DNA from 3 places in the Methylophaga sp. UBA3603 genome. Region 2 is predicted to be linked to each of the others. Evidence: predicted binding sites of a transcription regulator. Region 2 holds the regulator's gene; each other region holds the start of a gene.
The links. Region 2 encodes FNR, which switches genes on or off when oxygen is low (the NO sensors DNR and NnrR bind a similar motif). Its sites were predicted from a motif close to TTGATNTANATCAA; they were not measured.
Positions count from the first base shown of each region.

Region 1: ccoN (cytochrome-c oxidase, cbb3-type subunit I) is a predicted target of FNR. The motif match lies at 1,515-1,528, and genes of this name have one in related genera.
Region 3: B4F66_RS00340 (cytochrome-c peroxidase) is a predicted target of FNR. The motif match lies at 5,734-5,747, and genes of this name have one in related genera.

Region 1 is NZ_DFMC01000009.1:443,824-451,078, reverse strand. Features, by position in the region: gene ccoN (cytochrome-c oxidase, cbb3-type subunit I) at 1-1,379, opposite strand, end outside; gene B4F66_RS09430 (MTH938/NDUFAF3 family protein) at 1,731-2,123, opposite strand; gene B4F66_RS09425 (integration host factor subunit beta) at 2,129-2,419, opposite strand; gene rpsA (30S ribosomal protein S1) at 2,532-4,205, opposite strand; gene cmk ((d)CMP kinase) at 4,315-4,977, opposite strand; gene aroA (3-phosphoshikimate 1-carboxyvinyltransferase) at 4,970-6,289, opposite strand; gene B4F66_RS09405 (prephenate dehydrogenase) at 6,309-7,196, opposite strand; gene hisC (histidinol-phosphate transaminase) at 7,193-7,255, opposite strand, start outside.
Region 2 is NZ_DFMC01000002.1:33,082-40,336, forward strand. Features, by position in the region: gene murJ (murein biosynthesis integral membrane protein MurJ) at 1-1,439, shown strand, start outside; gene B4F66_RS00750 (OmpW/AlkL family protein) at 1,487-2,167, opposite strand; gene B4F66_RS00755 (fumarate/nitrate reduction transcriptional regulator Fnr) at 2,268-3,017, opposite strand; gene hisB (imidazoleglycerol-phosphate dehydratase HisB) at 3,115-3,708, shown strand; gene hisH (imidazole glycerol phosphate synthase subunit HisH) at 3,758-4,393, shown strand; gene hisA (1-(5-phosphoribosyl)-5-[(5-phosphoribosylamino)methylideneamino]imidazole-4-carboxamide isomerase) at 4,419-5,168, shown strand; gene hisF (imidazole glycerol phosphate synthase subunit HisF) at 5,170-5,943, shown strand; gene hisI (phosphoribosyl-AMP cyclohydrolase) at 5,940-6,323, shown strand; gene B4F66_RS00785 (phosphoribosyl-ATP diphosphatase) at 6,320-6,640, shown strand; gene B4F66_RS00790 (histidine triad nucleotide-binding protein) at 6,637-6,975, shown strand; gene tatA (Sec-independent protein translocase subunit TatA) at 6,985-7,230, shown strand; gene tatB (Sec-independent protein translocase protein TatB) at 7,236-7,255, shown strand, end outside.
Region 3 is NZ_DFMC01000001.1:76,552-83,806, forward strand. Features, by position in the region: gene B4F66_RS00315 (SMP-30/gluconolactonase/LRE family protein) at 1-1,063, opposite strand, end outside; gene B4F66_RS00320 (zinc-dependent alcohol dehydrogenase family protein) at 1,088-2,086, opposite strand; gene B4F66_RS00325 (TetR/AcrR family transcriptional regulator) at 2,121-2,723, opposite strand; gene B4F66_RS00330 (catalase family peroxidase) at 2,926-3,924, shown strand; gene B4F66_RS00335 (cysteine hydrolase family protein) at 3,989-4,591, shown strand; gene B4F66_RS00340 (cytochrome-c peroxidase) at 4,642-5,643, opposite strand; gene B4F66_RS00345 (pyrroloquinoline quinone-dependent dehydrogenase) at 5,829-7,255, shown strand, end outside.

The DNA of each region.
Region 1 (7,255 bases), on a different contig from region 2:
ATCGCGCGGCGAATAGTCACTGTTACGTTAAACAGCATGATGACCGCACCCAGGAAGAAAATCAGTCCACCAATTGCACGCATCGCGTAATAAGGATGCATTTGTGCTACAGACTCAACAAAGGTGTAGGCCAAATTGCCATATTCATCGTATGCACGCCACATCAGGCCTTGCATGATACCGGACACCCACATTGCAGTGATGTAAATTGCGGTACCAATAGTCGCCATCCAGAAATGCAGATTGACCAGTTTGACTGAATACATGGTTGTACCCCACATACGTTCGACCATATGGTACAAGGCACCCACAGAAACCATTGCAACCCAACCAAGTGCGCCTGAATGAACGTGACCGATAGTCCAGTCAGTGTAATGTGACAACGCATTTACGGTTTTCGAAGCCATAACCGGACCTTCGAAAGTTGACATCGCATAGAACGCCAAAGAGACAATCAGGAAACGTAAAATATAGTCTGTACGTAATTTGTCCCACGCACCGCTCAGGGTAAACATACCGTTTAACGCACCACCCCATGAAGGAATAATCATCGCAAGGGAAATGGCTGCACCCAGTGAACCGGTCCAATCTGGCAGAGCGGTATATTGAAGATGGTGAGCCCCCAACCAGACATAACCGAATACCAGCGCCCAGAAGTGGATAACTGACAGGCGGTACGAGTAAACCGGACGGTTTGCCTGTTTAGGTACGAAGTAATACATGATGCCTAGGAAACCAGCAGTCAGGAAGAAACCAACAGCGTTATGACCCCACCACCATTGAATCATCGCATCCTGAACCCCGGAGAAAATGGAATAGGATTTCCACATACTGACGGGAATAGACAGACTATTGACTACATGGAGGTAGGTAATCATGATCATCATTGCCAGGAAGAACCAGTTGGCAACATAGATATGCGAAACCTTTCGGATCGATAAGGTCATGATGAAATTGAACATGTAGGCAATCCAAACCACCGCAATTAAAATATCCAGCGGCCATTCCAGTTCAGCATATTCTTTTGATTGAGTCAGACCTAAAGGCAGAGTAATGATGGCTCCGAGAATAATCAGGTTCCAGCCCCAGAAGGTGAACCATGCCAATTTATCACTCCACAGTCTGACGCCAGAGGTGCGTTGAACAACATAAAATGCTGTCGCCATCAAAGTCGAACCACCAAACGCAAAGATAACCGTATTGGTATGTAATGGGCGTAGTCGACCAAAACTGATATACGGATTATCAAAATTCAAATCTGGCCAGGCTAACTGCGATGCAATAAATACACCCATACCCGTTCCGGCAACCAAATAGACACACGCCATATAGGCGAACCATTTGACCACTTCAAAGTTGTACTGTTGTTTCGCCTGCATAGCGATCACACCTTCTCTTTCATGAAAACTCTTTCACTGTTTCTTTATTAAGAAAACAGAACCCCATTTCATTCTGCCTAACGTTCCAGCTAATGAATTTTACCGCAAAACAACTAGGTTGATGATTTCAAATCCGTGATCCAGATCAATTTTGCTGGTTTTGCTTCTACTTTCACTGGCTTGAAGTTATCCAAATAGGAGAATTTTCCTGACTTCATCTGACGGGGTCAAGTATTAGCAAAAAAGCTATTTCAGCAGAAGCTAATAAGTAACGTAAAAACAATGATTTAATCCATATGTTTAATATGGTTATTTACTTGTTCAATTGCGGTGCATTAGTCGTCATCCGCATTAATTGTAAAAGTAAATCAATACTATTGGTTTTCTGCCTTCATTCAACAGCAAGTTATAGGTACGGCAAGCAGCGCCAAGTGACATGGTTTCCAGTGAGATCCCATACTGTGCCAGGTTGCCAGTAATTTGTAATATATTGGGAGTAATACCTTCGTTATTCACCATAATGACAACGTCAGCATTGAAGGATTTTATTATCTCAATTTGAGAATCGCTAGACTGTTCAGCGAGAGTTTGGAGATCCAGTGCATCGAATACACCTTCAGGAGATAAAACACAGTCATGTGTTATTTGTTGTGGAATTTGATTTGGAGCTTGAATCAGTAGAAAGCCGTCGCCATAACTTTTAATTACAAGAGCGTCAGTAACGGCTTCCTGACTAATTTTCATTTTTGTTAAAAACCAGCGGCATTATTAACGCGATCGCGTAATTCTTTTCCGGGTTTAAAGTGTGGTACATATTTTTCATCAAGTTTAACGGATTCACCGCTTTTTGGATTACGTCCTACTCTTGGTGGACGATGATGCAAGGTGAAACTGCCAAACCCTCTGATCTCAATACGATCACCACGTGACAGACAATCGCTCATCTGTTCAAGAATTAACTTCACCGCTAGTTCAACGTCTCGGTAATTCAATAGAGATTGTTTTTCGGATAGTATTTCTATCAAATCAGACTTGGTCATAATTTCCTAGATTCCCGGCAGTAGACTTTTGGGTTATGCCTTAAATAAAAAGGCAGCTGTATAACAAGAAAATGAGCATCCGGCCTGACCGGATGCTCACCCAATGATCAGATTAGCTGTCTTTCTGATTCATCTGTTCTTTCAGCAAATCACCTAAAGTGGTATTGCCGGAACTAACATTACTGTACTCTTTCACTGCTTCAGATTCTTCCTGATCATCCTTAGCTTTGATTGACAGAGTCAGCGTGCGATCCTTGCGAGACATTCCTGTAAATTTAGCTTCAACTTCATCACCGATATTCAGCACTTTGCTGGCATCTTCGATACGCTCACGTGCGATATCAGCTACGCGAACGTAACCTTCAACACCTTCAGCCAATTCAATCGTTGCACCTTTAGCATCAACTGCAATGACTTTACCAGTCACAACGGTGCCACGTGGGTGTTCAGACAGATAAGCTGAGAACGGATCGTCCTGCAATTGTTTGATACCCAGTGAAATCCGTTCACGTTCAGGGTCAATCGCCAATACAACAGCTTCCACTTCATCGCCTTTTTTGAAGTCACGAATTAATTCTTCGTTTTCTTCTTCCCAAGAGATGTCTGACAAGTGGATCAGGCCGTCAATGCCACCATCCAGACCAATGAAGATACCGAAATCAGTGATTGATTTGATAGCGCCGCTGACTTTATCACCTTTGTTATGAGTCATTGAGAACTCTTCCCAAGGGTTAGTCTGGCACTGTTTGATACCCAGTGAGATACGACGACGTTCAGCGTCAATATCCAGAACCATAACTTCAACTTCATCACCCAAAGTAACCAGTTTAGAAGGGTGAACGTTTTTGTTGGTCCAGTCCATTTCAGACATGTGAACCAAACCTTCAACACCATCTTCGATTTCAACAAAGCAACCGTAGTCAGCAATGTTAGTGACTTTACCCTGGATGCGGGTGCTATTTGGATAACGACGTGCGATATCTTTCCATGGATCGTCGCCCAACTGTTTCAGGCCTAGCGATACACGTTCACGTTCTTTATCAAATTTCAGAACCTGTACATCGATTTCGTCACCGATAGCGACAACTTCTGAAGGATGTTTAACACGTTTCCATGCCATATCAGTGATATGCAACAGACCGTCAATACCACCCAAGTCAACAAACGCGCCGTAATCAGTCAGGTTCTTAACGATACCTTTAACAACTTTGCCTTCTTCCAATGTTTCCAGAAGGGCTTCGCGTTCAACGCTGTTCTCAGCTTCCATAATGGCACGACGAGAAACAACGATATTGTTACGTGGGCGATCCAGCTTAATCAGTTTGAACTCAAGCTCTTTGCCTTCGAGGTGTGAAGTATCACGGATAGGACGTACATCAACAAGTGAACCCGGCAGAAACGCTCGGATGTTTTCCAGATCTACAGTGAAACCACCTTTAACCTTACCGGAAATAATACCGATAACAGTTTCATTGGCTTCAAATGCATGTTCCAATCTAATCCATGCTTCAGCGGCTTTGGCTTTTTCACGTGATAATTGTGTTGCACCAAATCCATCTTCCAGTGTTTCCAGAGAAACATCGACCAAATCACCAACAGAAACGGTGATTTCACCTTTTTCGTTCATGAACTCGGCAACTGGGATAGCGCCTTCAGATTTCAGACCTGCGTTAACCATAACAACATCAGGACCAACATTGACTACCGTACCGGTAACAATTTTGCCTGGTTGCATTGGGGTTGCGTTTAGACTCTCTTCAAAGAGATCAGCAAAGCTTTCGCTCATTATAAATATCCTTGATCCTGTTCAGATAACAGAATCGCCCGTTAGTCCTGCGATTGCAGGAAATTAACAAAAAACCTGCCTGGAACACCCAGACAAGTACCCTAATAAATCAGCCGATTAATGCACTGACTTTTTCTAAAACAGCTTCGATACCGAGTTGTGTTGAATCGAGAATAACGGCATCATCGGCAGGCCGTAGTGGCGCTACTTCACGTTGCGTATCCCGTTCATCACGTTCTGATATTTCGGCTACGAGATCGGAAAGGTTACTATCAATTCCTTTCTCTTTCAACTGCTTATATCGTCTCTCCGCCCGAACCTTGGCACTGGCTGTGAGAAAGACTTTGTATGGCGCATCTGGAAACACCACCGTACCCATATCGCGGCCATCTGTGACTAAACCTGGCGGTTGGCAAAAATCACGCTGTCTTTGTAATAAAGCTGAGCGAACTGCCGGAAATGCGGCAACTTTTGATGCGGCATTGCCGGCCTGTTCAGAACGAATCAGTAACGAAACATCTTCGCCTTCGAGAATAACCTGCAACTGTCCATCCTTTAACACAAACTGCACATCCAGCTGACCCGCTATGGATGCCAGCGCTGCTTCATCCGTTAAATCAATTTGATGCTTTAATGCCGCCTGAGCCAGGACACGGTAAATTGCACCACTATCCAGGTAGTGCCAACCCAGCTTTTCTGCCATACGCTGGGCCAAAGTGCCCTTTCCGGAGCCGCTTGGACCATCAATTGTTAATACAGGTATATCAGACATCGAAGGCATCAATCTGCAAACCACAGTGAGTCGCTAATTCGACAAAATTTGGAAATGAGGTTGCCACATTGGCACAGTCATTAATCTGTATGGCGCCGCCAGCCTGTAGTGCCGCCATAGCAAATGACATCGCAATACGGTGATCACCATGTCCATCCACTTCGCCACTGCCAATAATGCCACCTTCTATAATCATGCCATCAGACGTTGGCTGAGCATCGATGCCGAGTGCCTGTAATCCATCAGCCATGACCTGAATTCGGTCACTCTCTTTCACCCGTAATTCTTCAGCACCCGTCAATACTGTGCGGCCTTCTGCACAGGCTGCGGCAATAAATATTGCCGGAAATTCATCAATCGCCAATGGCACCTGATCCTGAGGAATTTCAATTCCGCTCAACGGTGCATAGCGAACCCGGATATCTGCCACCGGTTCACCACCGGTTACCGCTTCGTTGCTCAAGCTTATATCCGCCCCCATTTGCTTCAAAATATTGATGACACCCGTCCGCGTAGGGTTAATACCTACATGTTGCAGAGTAATATCCGAACCCGGTGCAATAGCGGCTCCCACCATAAAGAACGTGGCCGAGGAAATATCGCCAGGCACATCAATACTGGTTGCGGTTAATTTTCCGCCACCCTGAATACTGATGCGGTTACCGTGAACCACGACTGGATATCCCATGCCTTGCAACATGCGTTCAGTATGATCGCGAGTCGGGGCAGGTTCCGTCACGCTAGTGGTTCCTTCAGCATACATGCCGGCAAGTAACAGACAGGATTTAACCTGAGCACTGGCCATTGGCAAGTCATATTCAATAGCCTTTAATTTATGGCCACCATGAATAGTCAGAGGCGGTTTACCATCTGCACTATCGATATTTGCCCCCATGAGGGCTAAGGGATCGGTTACCCGACGCATGGGACGACCTGATAAAGATTTATCACCACTCATCGTCACATCAAAACTTTGCCCTGCCAATAAACCACTTAATAAGCGAATTGACGTGCCAGAGTTACCGACATATACATCATTTTCCGGGGCTTTCAGTCCATGCATACCGACACCATGCACGGTGACTTTGCCATCCGTCGGCCCATCAATTTTGACACCCATGGCACGAAAAGCGGCCAATGTCGCTAGTGCATCTTCACCTTCCAGAAAACCGCTGATTTCAGTCACACCCTCTGCCAGTGATCCCAGCATAATAGAACGATGTGAAATGGATTTATCTCCGGGCACGCGGAAGCTGCCTGTTAATTGACCACCAGCCTGTACTATAAATTTACGATCCTGCTGCCCGCTCACGCTACTGTTCACTCCCACTTTACACTTCGCTGTTATCTTTCAGATCTGGATCGGCGAAACGTGTATCTCTGGCCCGTTTTGCTCGCCCGAATATATCAATAAGATAATCGCCATCATCTTGCCGAATCGCCTGTTCAATCTTATCCAGACCACTACGATATTGTTGTAATAATTCTAGAATCGCACTACGGTTGCCGAGGCAGATATCCCGCCACATCACTGCATCACTTGACGCGATCCGGGAAAAATCTCGAAAGCCACCAGCGGCATATCGCAATACTTCATCGCAATCTTCACGCTGGGCTAACATTCCGACCAGATTAAACGCCAAAACATGCGGTAAATGACTGGTAGCAGCCAGCACCACATCATGATGCTCAACCTCCATTTCAAATACATCTGCACCGGCCTGTTGCCACATTTGACGCACTTGTTCCAGAGCTGATTTATTGGTTTCTGCCACTGGGGTTAAAACGACCCGATGCTGTTGATAAAGCTCAGCAAACGCAGCTGATGGGCCACTTTTCTCAGTACCGGCAATCGGATGGCCTGGCACAAAGTGATCAAACTTAATCCCCAATGCCTGGCGAGCCGCATCAATAACCTGTTGTTTGGCACTGCCACCATCAGTCACAATCGTCTGCGGTTTAAGATGCGGTGCTATTTGTTCAAATACTGCCTGCATCGCCCCCATTGGTACTGCCACAAATACCATATCGGCATCTGCTACGGCCTCCGCCAGCGACGCTGCTGCTTTATCGATAATACCTAACGCCAAAGCTTCTTCACGCGCGGCCTGAGAGCGAGAGAAACCTGTCACCTGTTCAACCAATCCGGCTTTTTTTAATGCCAAAGCCAGTGAACCGCCAATCAGTCCAACGCCGATGATAGCCAGATGCTTAATCATTTGGCCTCTGACAAACTGTTTGCCAATGCTTCAAGACAACGCTGGTTTTCATGCTCCAG
Region 2 (7,255 bases):
CAGGGATGGGCGCTGACGTATTTTTTGTTGCCTTTAAGATTCCAAATTTTCTCCGTCGCCTGTTTGCAGAAGGGGCTTTTTCACAAGCGTTTATCCCTGTTCTTGCTGAATATCGCGAACGCGGTGATCAGGATCTGAAACAGCTTATTGCCGCAACCAGCGGGACTCTTGCAGGCGTATTATTTTTTATTACGCTGATAGGAGTAATCGCCGCCCCCATAATTATTCTGATTTTTGCTCCAGGATTTATTGATCAGCCTGAAAAATTACAACTGGCCAGAGAACTGTTAAGGATTACTTTTCCATACATACTGTTCGTTTCACTTACCGCATTGGCCAGCTCCATTTTAAACAGCTTTGGTAAGTTTGCCGTGCCGGCATTTACACCCGTTTTTCTCAACATTTCAATGATTGGCTGTGCGTTATGGCTGGCACCACATCTGGATGAACCGGTAAAAGCGCTTGCCTGGGGGGTGTTTATCGGCGGGGTAGTGCAGCTACTGTTTCAAATGCCATTTTTAATGAAAATTGGCAGTTTGCCAAAACCACATTGGGGCTGGAAAGATGAAGGTGTGCAAAAAATTCTGCGATTGATGATACCAGCCATGTTTGGTGTATCGGTTTCACAAATCAACTTATTGCTGGATACGTTACTGGCTTCTTTTCTCATCACCGGCAGCATTTCATGGCTGTATTATTCTGATCGACTGGTCGAATTTCCATTAGGCATCCTGGGGATTGCACTGGCCACTGTAATATTACCCAATCTCTCGAAGAAACACGCCACAGCCTCCATGCAGGAGTTTTCACACACCATTGACTGGGCGTTACGCTGGGTATTTTTAATCGGTACTCCTGCTGCTATCGGCCTGATTATTCTTGCTGAACCGTTGTTGCTTACCTTGTTTCAATATGGCGAATTCACGCCAAATGATGCCCATCAGGCATCATTAAGCTTGATGGCATATGGTTTGGGCTTATTGCCGTTTATTTTTATCAAGGTACTTGCACCGGGCTTTTATGCCCGTCAGGACACCAAAACCCCTGTCAAAATCGGCATTATTGCGATGATAAGCAATATGGGACTGAACATTGTGTTGATGATTTATCTGGCCCATGTGGGGCTGGCTTTAGCCACGGCTTTATCAGCGATGCTCAATGCTGGCTTACTGTATTACACACTTCGAAAAAAAGCAGTCTATCAACCCATTGCTGGCTGGGGCTTATTTTTTGTCCGTATGCTGCTCGCCAATATCGTATTAGTAGCGTTCTTGTTATGGGTAACGCCGATTAATGGCGATTGGATAAGCTGGAGTGGCTGGCATCGGTTTGGCATATTGATGGGGCTGATAACGACTTCTGCAATTGTTTATTTTGCTGTATTAACGCTATGTGGCGTCAGGCTGAAAACATTAGTCACACCACAAAGCCAGGAATAAAAAAAGCCCTCCATCAGGAGGGCTTTTTTAGGGCCTTAGAGAGGAATTTAGAAACGGCGGCCTATACCGATACCATAAACAAAGGGATCAATATCAGCATCAATTTTTGCGCTATTGGTGCCAAGTACATTTTTGAAACTGGCTGTCGTATCAATGTCCAGATATTTGACATCCATATTGATAAACCAATCCTGATTGATGGCAATATCCACCCCGGCTTGTGCAGCCCAACCCCAGGAGCTGTCCAGTTTGACCTTATCGCCTGGACTGCTAAGTAAAGAACTGCTCGGAACTTCTTCATCAAAGAAGTAGGTGTAGTTCACCCCGGCCCCGATATAAGGACGAATATTTGAGCCTGGCAAAAAGTGATATTGCAGCGTCAATGTGGGTGGCAGTACTTTAGTATCAATGACGTCACCCAGAGCAGCCCAGCTTTTCTCACCGGTAACCGTGTGTTCTGAATAACCTAAAATCAACTCTACTCCCCAGTTGCGGTTGATCATATAGGTAATATCCAGTTCTGGAACCGTATCGCTATCGACTTTTACCCCTTTAAATCCAGTATCTGCACCATTGAGGCTGAGAGTGCCGCTGCTATCATTTGGATTCACATTGATAACACGTCCCCGTATTAACCAGTCACCGGCCTCATAAGCCATCACGGTTGAAACAGGGCTGGCAAGACCAGCAGCAAGCAGGATTGAGGAAATCAGGGGAATTTTTTTCATGGCACGACTCCGAATAATGATCTGTTGTGGAACACAATTTCAGATCATACGGAGTATCTGGAGATCAACATTGATCCAGGTCAATAAAGTGCGGTTCAGGCTATCCGCAGCGTTGTTTTAATGCTGGCAGGTCTAAAATCGTTACTTCTTTGCCCTGAATCGACAATAGCTGCTGATCCTGTAACTGGGTAAATAAACGACTGACCGTTTCAATCGCCAATCCCAGATGGTTGGCAATATCCCCACGGGACATGGTCAATTGAAATGACATCGACGAGTAACCACGTTCACTGAAACGTTGTGATAGAGACAGTAAAAAACTAATCAGCTTTTCCTGGGCGGTTTTTTTGCCGAGAGACAACAATAAATTTTTATCCGATGACAATTCTTTGCTCAAACGGGTCATCAATTGATTTTGCAACTCCGGGATAGTCGCACTGAATTCCTGCAGGCGCTCATAAGGCAATTCGCAAACACTGCTGGCTTCAAGTGCCCGGGCTGTGGATAAATAACGTTGCTGGTAAATTGCATCCATACCAATAAATTCACCGGGGAAATAAAAGCTGGTGACCTGTTCGCGCCCATCCGTCGCAGAGATCGTGGTTTTGAACGAACCAGAACGAACAACAAAGATTGTTTTAAAAGTAGAGGAGGGTTCAAACAGAATCTGGTGGCGTTTATATCCAGCACTGCGTTTAATGATTTGATCGAGCTTGGTCAGGTCATCCCGATGCAGCCCCAAGGGCAGGCATAACCGATACAAAGCACATGATTGACAGGCGAGCTGATGATGATGTTCAACCTTAGCCAAGTCCTCAAATAATGGCGTAATCACCCGAGCTTGTGTCATTTTATTATCCGTAAAAAAGTCACAGGACATGATAACGCTTCAAACCCGCCACTGAAACAGTTATTATTTGTTTTTATTTCAGTTTTCAGGAAAGCAAATGACCGTTCGTAGCGCCACTGTTGCGCGTAACACGCTCGAAACTCAAATTGAAGTCTCCATCAATCTGGATGGAAGCGGAAAATTTCAATCCGAAACCGGCGTGCCATTCCTTGATCACATGATGGAACAGATTGCCCGTCACGGTTTATTCGACCTGCAAATCAACGCCAAAGGCGATCTGCACATTGATGCTCATCATACCGTTGAGGATGTTGGTATCACAATTGGTCAGGCATTAAAAAAAGCGCTGGGGGATAAAAAAGGTGTGGTCCGTTATGGTCATTCCTATGTCCCACTGGATGAAGCTTTGTCTCGTGTAGTATTGGATTTATCTGGCCGACCCGGCTTTGAATTCGATGTGACATTTACTCGAGACAAAATCGGTGAATTTGATGTTGATTTGTTTTATGAATTCTTTCAGGGTTTAGTCAATCATGCCGGTATTACATTGCATATTGATAATCTTAAAGGCCGAAATGCGCATCATATTGCTGAAACCATTTTTAAAGCGTTCGGTCGGGCCCTGCGAATGGCTGTCACATTAGATGAACGAGCCTTACAGCAATTGCCATCCACCAAGGGCGCATTATAATCGGTTAACGATTTTATAACTCTCACATTCTAGAGCAGGTCTTTGTTTTATGCGTTGCGTTGCAGTTATTGATTACGGCATGGGTAATTTACGCTCAGTCTCCAAAGCATTGGAAGCCGTAGCTGATAACCACACTAAAATTCTCGTTACCGCTGATCCGTCAGAGATTCGGGCAGCAGATCACATCGTATTCCCGGGTGTCGGCGCGATTCGTGACTGTATGGCGGAACTCAAAAAACTTGAACTCGACAGGCTCATCTGTGAAATGGCCAGCAAAAAACCTTTTCTGGGAATTTGTCTGGGTATGCAGGCTTTATTAACGCATAGTCAGGAAAACCAAGGCTCGGCTGGATTGGACATCATTGAAGGTGACGTTCTGTATTTTAAAGAAGCGGTTGAGCAGGGCCTGAAAGTACCACACATGGGCTGGAATGAAGTCGAACAAACCTGCGTCCACCCCTTATGGCAAGATATACCACAGAATAGTCGCTTTTATTTTGTTCATAGTTTTTATGTACAGCCTGCCGATGAAACCAAAATCTCTGGTCGTAGTCATTACGCTTTACCTTTTGCAGCAGCGTTGGCGCATGAAAACCTTTTTGCAGTACAGTTTCACCCCGAAAAAAGCCAGCATGCCGGCTTACAGTTATTGAAAAATTTTATTAATTGGGACGGTCAGTCCTGACATTTTGTTTGATGGAGAAAGCGTTATGTTATTAATCCCTGCCATTGATCTTAAAGAGGGTCACTGCGTTCGATTGCGTCAGGGACGCATGGAAGATAACACCGTATTTTCAGAAGATCCGCTGGCGGTTGCAACCAGATGGGTTGAAGCCGGTGCCAAACGTTTGCACATGGTGGATCTGGACGGTGCTTTTGCGGGTAATCCGGTTAACGCTGATGTTATTCATCGAATTTGCGCTGCATTTCCTGATCTTGATGTACAGGTTGGTGGTGGCATTCGTGATGAAGACACCATCCAAACCTACCTGGATGCTGGTGTTCGCTATGTCATTATTGGCACAAAAGCCATCAATGCTCCGCATTTCGTTGGCGATGTTTGTGCCGAGTTTCCGGGTCATATTATTGTTGGTCTCGACGCCAAAGACGGCAAGGTTGCAATCGATGGCTGGTCCAAGTTGTCCAATCACGATGTCATCGATATTGCCCAACAGTTTGAACAGGATGGTGTTGAGGCTATTATTTACACCGATATCAGCCGAGACGGCATGATGCAGGGTGTTAATCTTGAGTCCACTCGTGACCTTGCTCGCGCCATTAATATCCCGGTAATTGCTTCCGGCGGTGTCAGCAACTATGACGATATCAAGGCCCTTTGCCATTACGAATCAGAAGGTGTTATGGGGGCCATTATCGGCCGTGCAATCTATGAAGGCACCATCGATCTGGCGGAAGGTCAATCGCTGGCTGATCGTTTGAATCCACCGTTACAGTTCTGATATGGCACTGGCAAAACGCATAATTCCCTGTCTTGATGTTGATGCCGGTCGTGTCGTAAAAGGTGTGCAGTTTGTCGATATACGTGATGCCGGCGATCCAGTTGAAATTGCCAAACGTTATGATGAACAGGGCGCAGATGAACTGACTTTTCTGGATATCACTGCCACACATCACAACCGTGACACCATGGAAGATGTTGTCAAAGCTGTTGCCAGTCAGGTATTTATTCCACTGACGGTTGGTGGTGGCATTCGAACTGTAGCGGATATTCGTCGCATGCTGAATGCTGGCGCAGATAAAGTTGGTATTAACTCTGCAGCGGTTAAAAACCCGGATTTTGTTCGTGAAGCTGCCGAAAAATTTGGTTCGCAATGCATCGTGGTCGCTATTGATGCCAAACGTGTTTCTGCAGAGGGTCAGACACCAAGATGGGAAATTTTTACCCATGGTGGTCGCCAACCAACCGGCATTGATGCCGTAGAGTGGGCCAAAAAAATGGTTGAGCTTGGCGCTGGCGAAATTTTACTGACCAGTATGGATCGTGATGGCACCAAATCCGGTTTTGATTTAGAGCTAACCCGAGCTGTCAGTGATGCGGTTGTGGTACCGGTGATAGCCTCTGGTGGTGTGGGTAAATTGCAGGATCTGACTGATGGTATCAAATTAGGTCATGCCGATGCGGTACTGGCCGCCAGCATCTTTCATTTCGGTGAACATACTGTCGGCGAAGCCAAGCAGCAAATGGCAGAACAAGGCATTGAGGTACGTTTATGACGGCATGGCTGGAACAGGTCAATTGGGGAAACGATGGCTTGCTTCCCGTTATCACACAAGAGTTTTCAACTAAGCAAGTACTTACTTTAGCCTGGATGAACCGTGAGTCATTACAGCTAACGGCTGAAACTGGCCACGCTGTTTATTGGTCAAGATCCCGGCAAAAACTGTGGCATAAAGGTGAACAATCCGGCCATCAGCAAATCATCAAATCTATACGTATTGACTGTGATCAGGATGCCATTTTGCTTGAAGTTGAACAGATAGGTGGCATCGCCTGTCATACTGGTCGGCATCATTGTTTTTTCACGGAACTGCAAAATGGTGAGTGGCAAACCACGGAGCCAGTGCTAAAAAACCCCGATGAGATATATAAATGAGTGATACCTTGCAAAAACTGATGTCGGTACTCAATGATCGTAAAAAAGCAGATGCCGATAGCTCATATGTTGCCAGCCTCTATGCCGCAGGCACGGATAAAATTCTGAAAAAACTGGGCGAAGAAGCCACCGAAACGGTTATCGCCGGAAAAGCTGGCGATAAAGATCAAATTATCTATGAAACAGCCGATCTTTGGTTTCATTCAATGGTATTACTGGCGCATAATAATATTGATGTTGATGACGTTCTACATGAGCTGGATCGTCGGTTTGGCTTATCAGGCCTCGAAGAAAAAGCCAGCAGGAGCAAAAAATGACTGATTGTATTTTCTGCAAAATTATTGCCGGTGAGATTCCATCCGCGAAAGTTTATGAAGATGAACTGATCTATGTGTTCAACGATATTAACCCCAAAGCTGCCGTGCACCTGTTAGTGATTCCAAAACAACATATTGCCAGGCTGGATCAGCTTGATGAGAGTCATCAGGAATTAATTGCACATATGTTTCTTAAACTTCCTGAACTAGCTCAGTCTCAAGGCCTAACGACGGGTTTTCGTACTATTATAAATACCGGACCCGGTGGTGGTCAGGAAGTCGATCATTTACATATTCATTTGTTAGGCGGCAAAAACCTGCCTGGCTTTCATTAGGAGTGCACCATGGGATTTGGCGGAATCAGTGTATGGCAATTATTGATCGTCTTGGTCATCGTCATTTTGCTTTTCGGCACTAAAAAACTGCGTTCTCTAGGCGGTGATCTGGGCAGTGCCATTCGCAGCTTTAAATCCTCAGTCCGTGATGGCGAAGAGGAACAAAAAAACGATTCCAGCAATCTTAAACATGACGATGACAGTGAAATCCAACAAAAACAGCAGCACGAAGAACACGACTCAACTAAACGTTAATCGCCGTGTTTGACGTAGGTTTTTG
Region 3 (7,255 bases), on a different contig from region 2:
GTAATTGCAAGACGTCAGTTGGACGTCCCCACGCTTCACCATCCTTTAACCAGCCATCAATAAAGGTTTCATGACCACTGACTTCATTGTTTTCATCAAACGTGACACGCATTAACTGATAGCCAACCGGTTCTGTGCGGTTCCATGAACCATGCTGGGCAATGATGACATCACCTTTGAAATCTTCCGGGAACATGTTGCCGGTATAAAACTTCATGCCTAGTGCGGCGGCGTGTGCTTGAAATTCGACAACGGGATAAGTAACGTCTTTAGGCGGTGTTTTATCGGCCCAGTCTTCATGACGTTCTTTACCGCCGGCATAGTAGGGGAAGCCAAAGTGCATGCCTTTTTCAGGTGCAGCGTTTAATTCACCCGGTGGAATGTCATCACCCATCATATCGGTGTTGTTATCGGTGAAATACAATGTTCCGGTGTCCGGTTGGAAATCCATACCGACAGAATTACGAATACCTTCAGCATAGATTTCAACATCACTGCCATCTGGATTCATCCGGATAATGGTGGCTTCCTGACCTTTTACGTCGCAAATATTACATGGAGCGCCGACGGTGACATAGAGTTTGCCATCGGGTCCAAAGTCAATATAACGCCAGCCATGATGCGCTTTATCAGGCAGATCTTCATAAATCACTTCGCGCATTTCTTTAAAGGGTAGGCTCAGATCAAAGCCGGGCGCTGCATAGCGGGCAATACGGTTTTGTTCGGCAACATATAAGTTGCCCTGATACATGGCGACACCGTTACCCACTTTAAGGTCGTCAAGAATAGTGACCACTTCATCGGCTTTACGATCTTTATTACGATCCACTACTGCATAAGCTTTTTGGCCACGGGTACCGACAAACACGGTACCGGTGGACTGGCCCAGTGCCATTTGCCGTGCGCCAGGCACTTCTGCATAAACTTCAACTTTAAAGCCATCAGGTACATTGAGTTTATGCAGGTTTTTTTCGACATCAGCTGCATCGGCGAAGCTAGCAGTGCTAATTAAACCAAGCGAAGCAAGGGTTAAGGCACTTAGAGTCTTGAGGTTAAACTTCATAGGATTCCTCCATTGTGAAAAGCATTAGGTTTTTGATGTGGTGACAATGATTTTGCCAATTTGTTGGTTGGATTCCATGTACTGATGTGCAGCAACAATGTCATCCAATAAATAGGTTTTGGCAATAACCGGTTTGAGGTGGCCAGCCGCTAAGCCTTTTTCGATAAATTCCACACCGCGTTGTAAACGTTCGGCATCCTGGCTGATTTCAAACAGGGTATAACCACGGAAGGTGAGGCCTTTTGCCAGAGCAGTAAATAATGGAAAAGGTGTTGCGTCAGTGCTTAACGCACCGTAGACGAAAATTTGTGCGAATCGTCCACAGGCGTTGGCTAATTCATTTAATGCAGGCCCGGCGACAGGATCAAACACCATATCCGCACCTTTACCACCCGTAATCAGCTGGACCTGTTCGGTTATTTGCTGGGAGTCACTGACAATAACATGTTTGGCGCCATGTTCAAGCAACAAGGCCTTTTTAGCCGCTGTGCGGGTGATTGCTACTGGAAGGGCACCAACATGATTCGCTATCTGAATGGCGGCCAGACCGACACTGCTCGATGCCGCTGGAATCAGTAATGTCTGTCCTTGGGTTAACTGCCCAATATCAACCAATGCACCCCATGCGGTGAGATATTGCATCCACACAGCTGCTGCCTCATCGTCAGAAATACTGGCGGGTTGTTTAACAATGGCATGAACCGGCAAAACAGCTTTTTCAGCATAAGTTCCGTATTGATTCATTGAAAAAGCTGGAATCACATTGACCTTATCGCCAGTTTTGAACTGGCTGACATTGGAGCCTACCTGTTCAATAATACCTGACGCCTCGTAGCCTAGTCGTGCAGGAAGCTCGGGCGTTTCCAGGTATTGACCACTGCGAAACATGACCTCGGCACGATTCAGACCGATGCTATTAATTTTCAGCAGCACTTCGTCGGCTTGCGGAGCGGACACCTGCATGTCGTCCAGTTGTAAAACTTCAGGTCCACCTGTTCGATGGAAACGAACAACTTTGCTCATAAAAATCTCCGGGTAATTGGTAGAAATAAATTATTTAGCGGGTGATCAATACACGATCAAAAGTCGTATCGATAAAAGCCTGCAGGGGACTGATGCTGGAATGCATCTTGGCGCGTAAAATTGCACCTTGCCAGCCTGATAGTAAAAACTCGGAAAGTTGTTCTATATCAGTATCTTCAGAGAGTTCACCACAATCGATAGCAGCTTGGATACACAGGCCAAATTGTTGTTTCCAGCCTTCGAACACTTGATCCAGCCGAACTCGGAATGTTTCATTTTGGCTGGATAATTCCTGTCCTAAGGTGCCAATCAGGCAGCCACGCTTACACTGACCTTCGCTGATTGTTTCCACGCTGATTGTTTCCAGTCCATTTTGCAGATAGTTACGAATCCGTTGCAGCGGACTGACTTTTGTATCGCTGAGAAACGAGTCAATTTTTTCGTTATAGGCAATTGCGAATTCATCAATGATAGCCAGGCCGAAATCTTCTTTACTGGCAAAATAATAATAAAACGAACCTTTCGGTACGCCAGCGGTTTTTAACACGGTATTTAAGCCTGTTGGGTTAAAACCATGGCTGCCGATAACGTCGGTACCGACTTTGATTAATGATTGTCTTGTTTCGATGCGTGTCATATTAGACCGGTCGTCTAGTAAATGTGTGTTCACAGTAGACCAATCGTCTAGTAAATGCAAATCATGCTAAATCAACAGCGCTGAATTTTTGCTGCAATGTTTAAATCAACATGAACTAAGTTTGATGTAAAAGGCTCATAAAGCTTTAAGCTATATTTTCGTGCTCAATGCGGGCAGTAAATTCATCAAAAGGATAGCGTTAATGGGCAGTAAAACATTGAAGTATTTGCCACTGGCATTGTTGTTAGGTTTCAATATAAATCCTGTTTCAGCAGAGCAAGCAGAAAAGTCGACAGTCGAGAAGATTGTTGATGTACAGCACGATTTATTCAAAGGACCCAGAGAAGGATTGCGTTCCAATCACACTAAAGGGGTGGTGTTAACCGGCGTGTTCCATCCAGCTGAGTCAGCTCGACAAATTACTTCTGCAGCACATTTGCAACAGCAGTCTTCTCCGATAGTCGTACGTTTTTCTAATGCAACCGGGTTTCCCGATATTGCGGACAATGATCCTAAAGGATTAGCCAAAGGTATGGCGATGCGTATTGATTTGGGCGACGAGGAATATACTGATATGGTGTTGAGCTCAGTGCCACGTTTTCCGGTGGCAACACCAGAAGCTTTTTTGGAAATGCTCACAGCAGTCAGAGATTCTGCTACTTCAGAAGCTGAGACCAAACCTATTCAACAATTTTTAGCTGACAATCCTAAGGCCAAGCATTTTGTTGAATATCCCAAACCCTTTCCGGCCAGTTTTGCCAATCTGTCCTACCATGGCATCAATGCGTTTAAGTTTACCAACAGCGATGGTGAGTCGGTTTATGGTCGCTATATTGTGACACCACTAGACGGTGTGAAAACATTGGAAAAAGATGATGCTGAAGCAAAAAACGAAAACTATTTGATGAATGAAATCCGTGAGCGTTTACCTGAACAAGCTGCCGAGTTTCGTTTATCGGTACAAATTGCTGAACCTGGCGATGAAGTGAATGATGCAACGGTAATTTGGCCTGACGATCGTCAAGTAGTTGAGTTAGGCACTATAGTGATCGAGGCACCAATGGCGGATGCTGCAGAATATGAAAAAGCGACGATGTTTAATCCGCTGGCATTGCCAGAGGGGATTGAGCCCTCTGCTGATCCTATTTTATTGGCCAGACCGGGTGCTTATGCATTGAGTTTTCAGCATCGCATGGATTGATCGGCAGCAAGACTGAAGCTAACCATACCGCGGGTAAATTTTTGAACATTCAAAGAGGATTGTTATGACACAAGCATCACAAACATTAAGAGAGATTGTCGGCTTAGGGCATCAGCCGACAAAGTTGAGTGATTCAGCATTAATTATGATTGATTGTCAGAACACCTATCGAACCGGTGTTATGCAGCTCACGGGTGTGGAAAAAGCTATTATTGAAGCCAAAGCTTTGCTGGAACGTGCTAGGGCGTTAAACATTCCTATCATTCATATTCAACATGATGGAGGTGTGGGCTCACCTTACGATCTCACTACGGATATTGGTCAGATTTCCAATGAAGTGGCACCTCAAGACGGGGAATACGTTATTACTAAAAACTTTCCCAATGCATTTGTGCAAACTGAATTGGATCAAAGACTGAAATCACTGAATATTGAAAATATAGTGTTGGCAGGCTTTATGACACATATGTGTGTAAATTCCACCGCGCATGGCGGATTTAATCTGGGGTATAAACCTACAGTTGTGGCCAGTACGACTGCAACCCGCCCGCTTCAGGCTGCTGGTGGCAAAGTTATTTCGGCTGAACAGGTTCAGGATGGCGCGATTGCTTCAACTCGAGATTTATATGCGGCAGTAGTTGATAGGGTTTCAGACCTGTCTGATTAACAGCTCAATAGAAAAGCCCGCCAGTTATCAACTCTGGCGGGCTTTTTTACTTATTCCTTTTCAAATGGAACAGGAATCGGTGTGTCGCCAGTAGAGGGTGGCAATTGTGGTACGGCAAATTGAGGCTGGTCACCCGTCAGGGTTTTCAAAAATGCCGTTATGTTTTGAATGTCCTGTTTTTCCAGCTTCTGTCCCAGTTGCAGTCTGGCCATCACATCGACGGCATCTTCCAGTTTCCAATAGGCACCGTCATGGAAGTATGGGTAAGTCAATTCAACATTGCGTAAAGTTGGTACTTTGAATGAAAAGCGATCGGCATCTTTACCGGTCACTGCAATACGTCCTTCAGCCGGGTTTTCGGTCTGGTAGGGTTCCATAATCCCCATCTTCTGGAATGAACTGCCACCTACAGCAGCCCCGTTATGACAAGCCACACAACCGATTTCTTTAAATTTCTGATAACCGGCAATTTCAGTGTCAGTCAAGGCATTGTCACTGCCTTTAAGCCAAAGATCAAAACGGGAATTGGGAGTGACCAGGGTTTCTTCAAAAGCTGCTATGGCATTGGTAACCTGATCCAGAGTAATCTCATTACTGCCATAGATTTTATTGAATGCTGCAACGTATTGTGGAATCGAACGCAAAACATCAATGGCCAGAGAGTGGCTAAAAGCCATTTCCATCGGATTAGCAATTGGTCCGGCAGCCTGTTCCTGCAAATCGGCTGCCCGACCATCCCAGAACTGGGCCAGATTCATACTGGAATTGAGTACGGTGGGAGAGTTGATTGGTCCTTGCTGCCAATTATGACCAATGGAAGTCGGCAAGTTATCACTGCCTCCCATACTGAGATTATGACAGGAATTACAAGATATGAACCCTGAGCGGGAGAGTCTGGGGTCAAAAAAAAGTTTTTTCCCGAGTTCAACTTTGGCGGGTTCGGTAATAATAAATGGCTGTATCGGTTTGATGGGCTCATTTCTAAAATTATCTGCCAACACAAGGGATATATTTAAAAACGTTATAAGTCCTACCAGTAGTGTTTTATACATTACTTACCTCACTTATCTGATTAACAACAGATGTTGATAATTTGATTTTAGGGAGACTTATTATTTGCTGTAGGGTTATCGGGCTTTGATTTGATCTGGATCATAAGATCCAATTTACGGGATAAAAAATTCTTGTTCGATAGTAATTGTTATCATAACTAAAAATAATTAAGAGAGAGAAAACCATGCCTTTAAAACACATCTTCTGGTTGGGAGGGCTTTTAACTGTTTTATCCCTGCCAGTTTTAGCAACAGAGATTGAATGGCCGGTTTATGGTGGCGATGATCTACATCAACGGCACAGTAAGCTGGTCCAAATTAACAAAAGCAATGTTATGGAGCTGGTTGAAGCATGGGAATTTGATACCGGTGTAAATGAAACCTTTCAGGCAACACCGGTGGTTCAGAATGGCGTGATGTATGTTTCTTTGCCGTTTAACGATGTGGTCGCACTGGATGCCGCGAGTGGTCAACAATTATGGCGTTATGAGCATGATTTAGATGAAGATTATCCCATTTGCTGTGGTCCTGCCAATCGCGGTGTGGCTGTATCAAATGGTATGGTTTTTACCGGCACCATTGATGCCAGATTGATTGCATTGGATGCCAAAACAGGAGAAAAACGCTGGGATAATCGTGTTGTTGATGAAAACAGTGGTATTCAGGAAGATGTTAGTACGCTGGACGATACTGAACTGGGCAGCGTCTCCGGTACCTCGGGAGCGGGCATCAATATGGCCCCGATGATTTATCAGGATACAGTCATTATTGGCATCACCGGCGTGGGATATGGATTACATCTTGATGCTACGGATTCTGATTCACCTTTGGGCGCTGTAGTCGGTATCGCCGGGAAATATGGGCGCCGTGGTTTCATGGCAGGATATGACATCGAAACTGGTAAACAAAAATGGCAGTTTGACACCATCAAGTCTGAAAATTGGGAAGGTGATTTTGTTACCAAAACAGCTGATGGGGTGAAATTACCTCGCGATATAGCAAAAGAAAAAGCCGCTCTGGAACAGCACGGTGACGCCTGGCGTTATGGTGGTGCTTCGGCATGGAGTACGCCGGTTATTGACCCATATACTGGCATTCTGCATTTTGGTACCGGTAATCCATCACCGCAAATGGAAGGCTCATCCAGACCAGGTGATAATCTTTACAGCAGTTCATTACTGGCACTTGATGCCAACAGTGGCGATTATCGCTGGCATTACCAACAAGTCCCGCATGACAGCTGGGGTTATGATGTAGCCAGTCCGCCGGTTTTGTTTGATATTACCATTAAGGGGCAACCTACTCCCGCAATTGGTCAGGCTGGTAAAACGGGCTGGTTTTATGTACATGACAGACGTAATGGTAAGTTTCTCTATAAAAGCGAAGCCTTTGTCCCGCAAAAAAACATGTTTGAACTTCCCAGCAGTGAAGGAACGATTATTTATCCTGGTGTAATGGGCGGTGCAAACTGGTCTCCCGTTTCAGTGGATGCTCGCAGACGTTTGGTATTTATTGCCGCCATTCACTGGCCGGTGGAATATAAATTACACAAACAGGCTGCCAAGGATGGAGAAGAAGCGGTGCGTTATTCTTCGATGTCTCCTTTAAATAC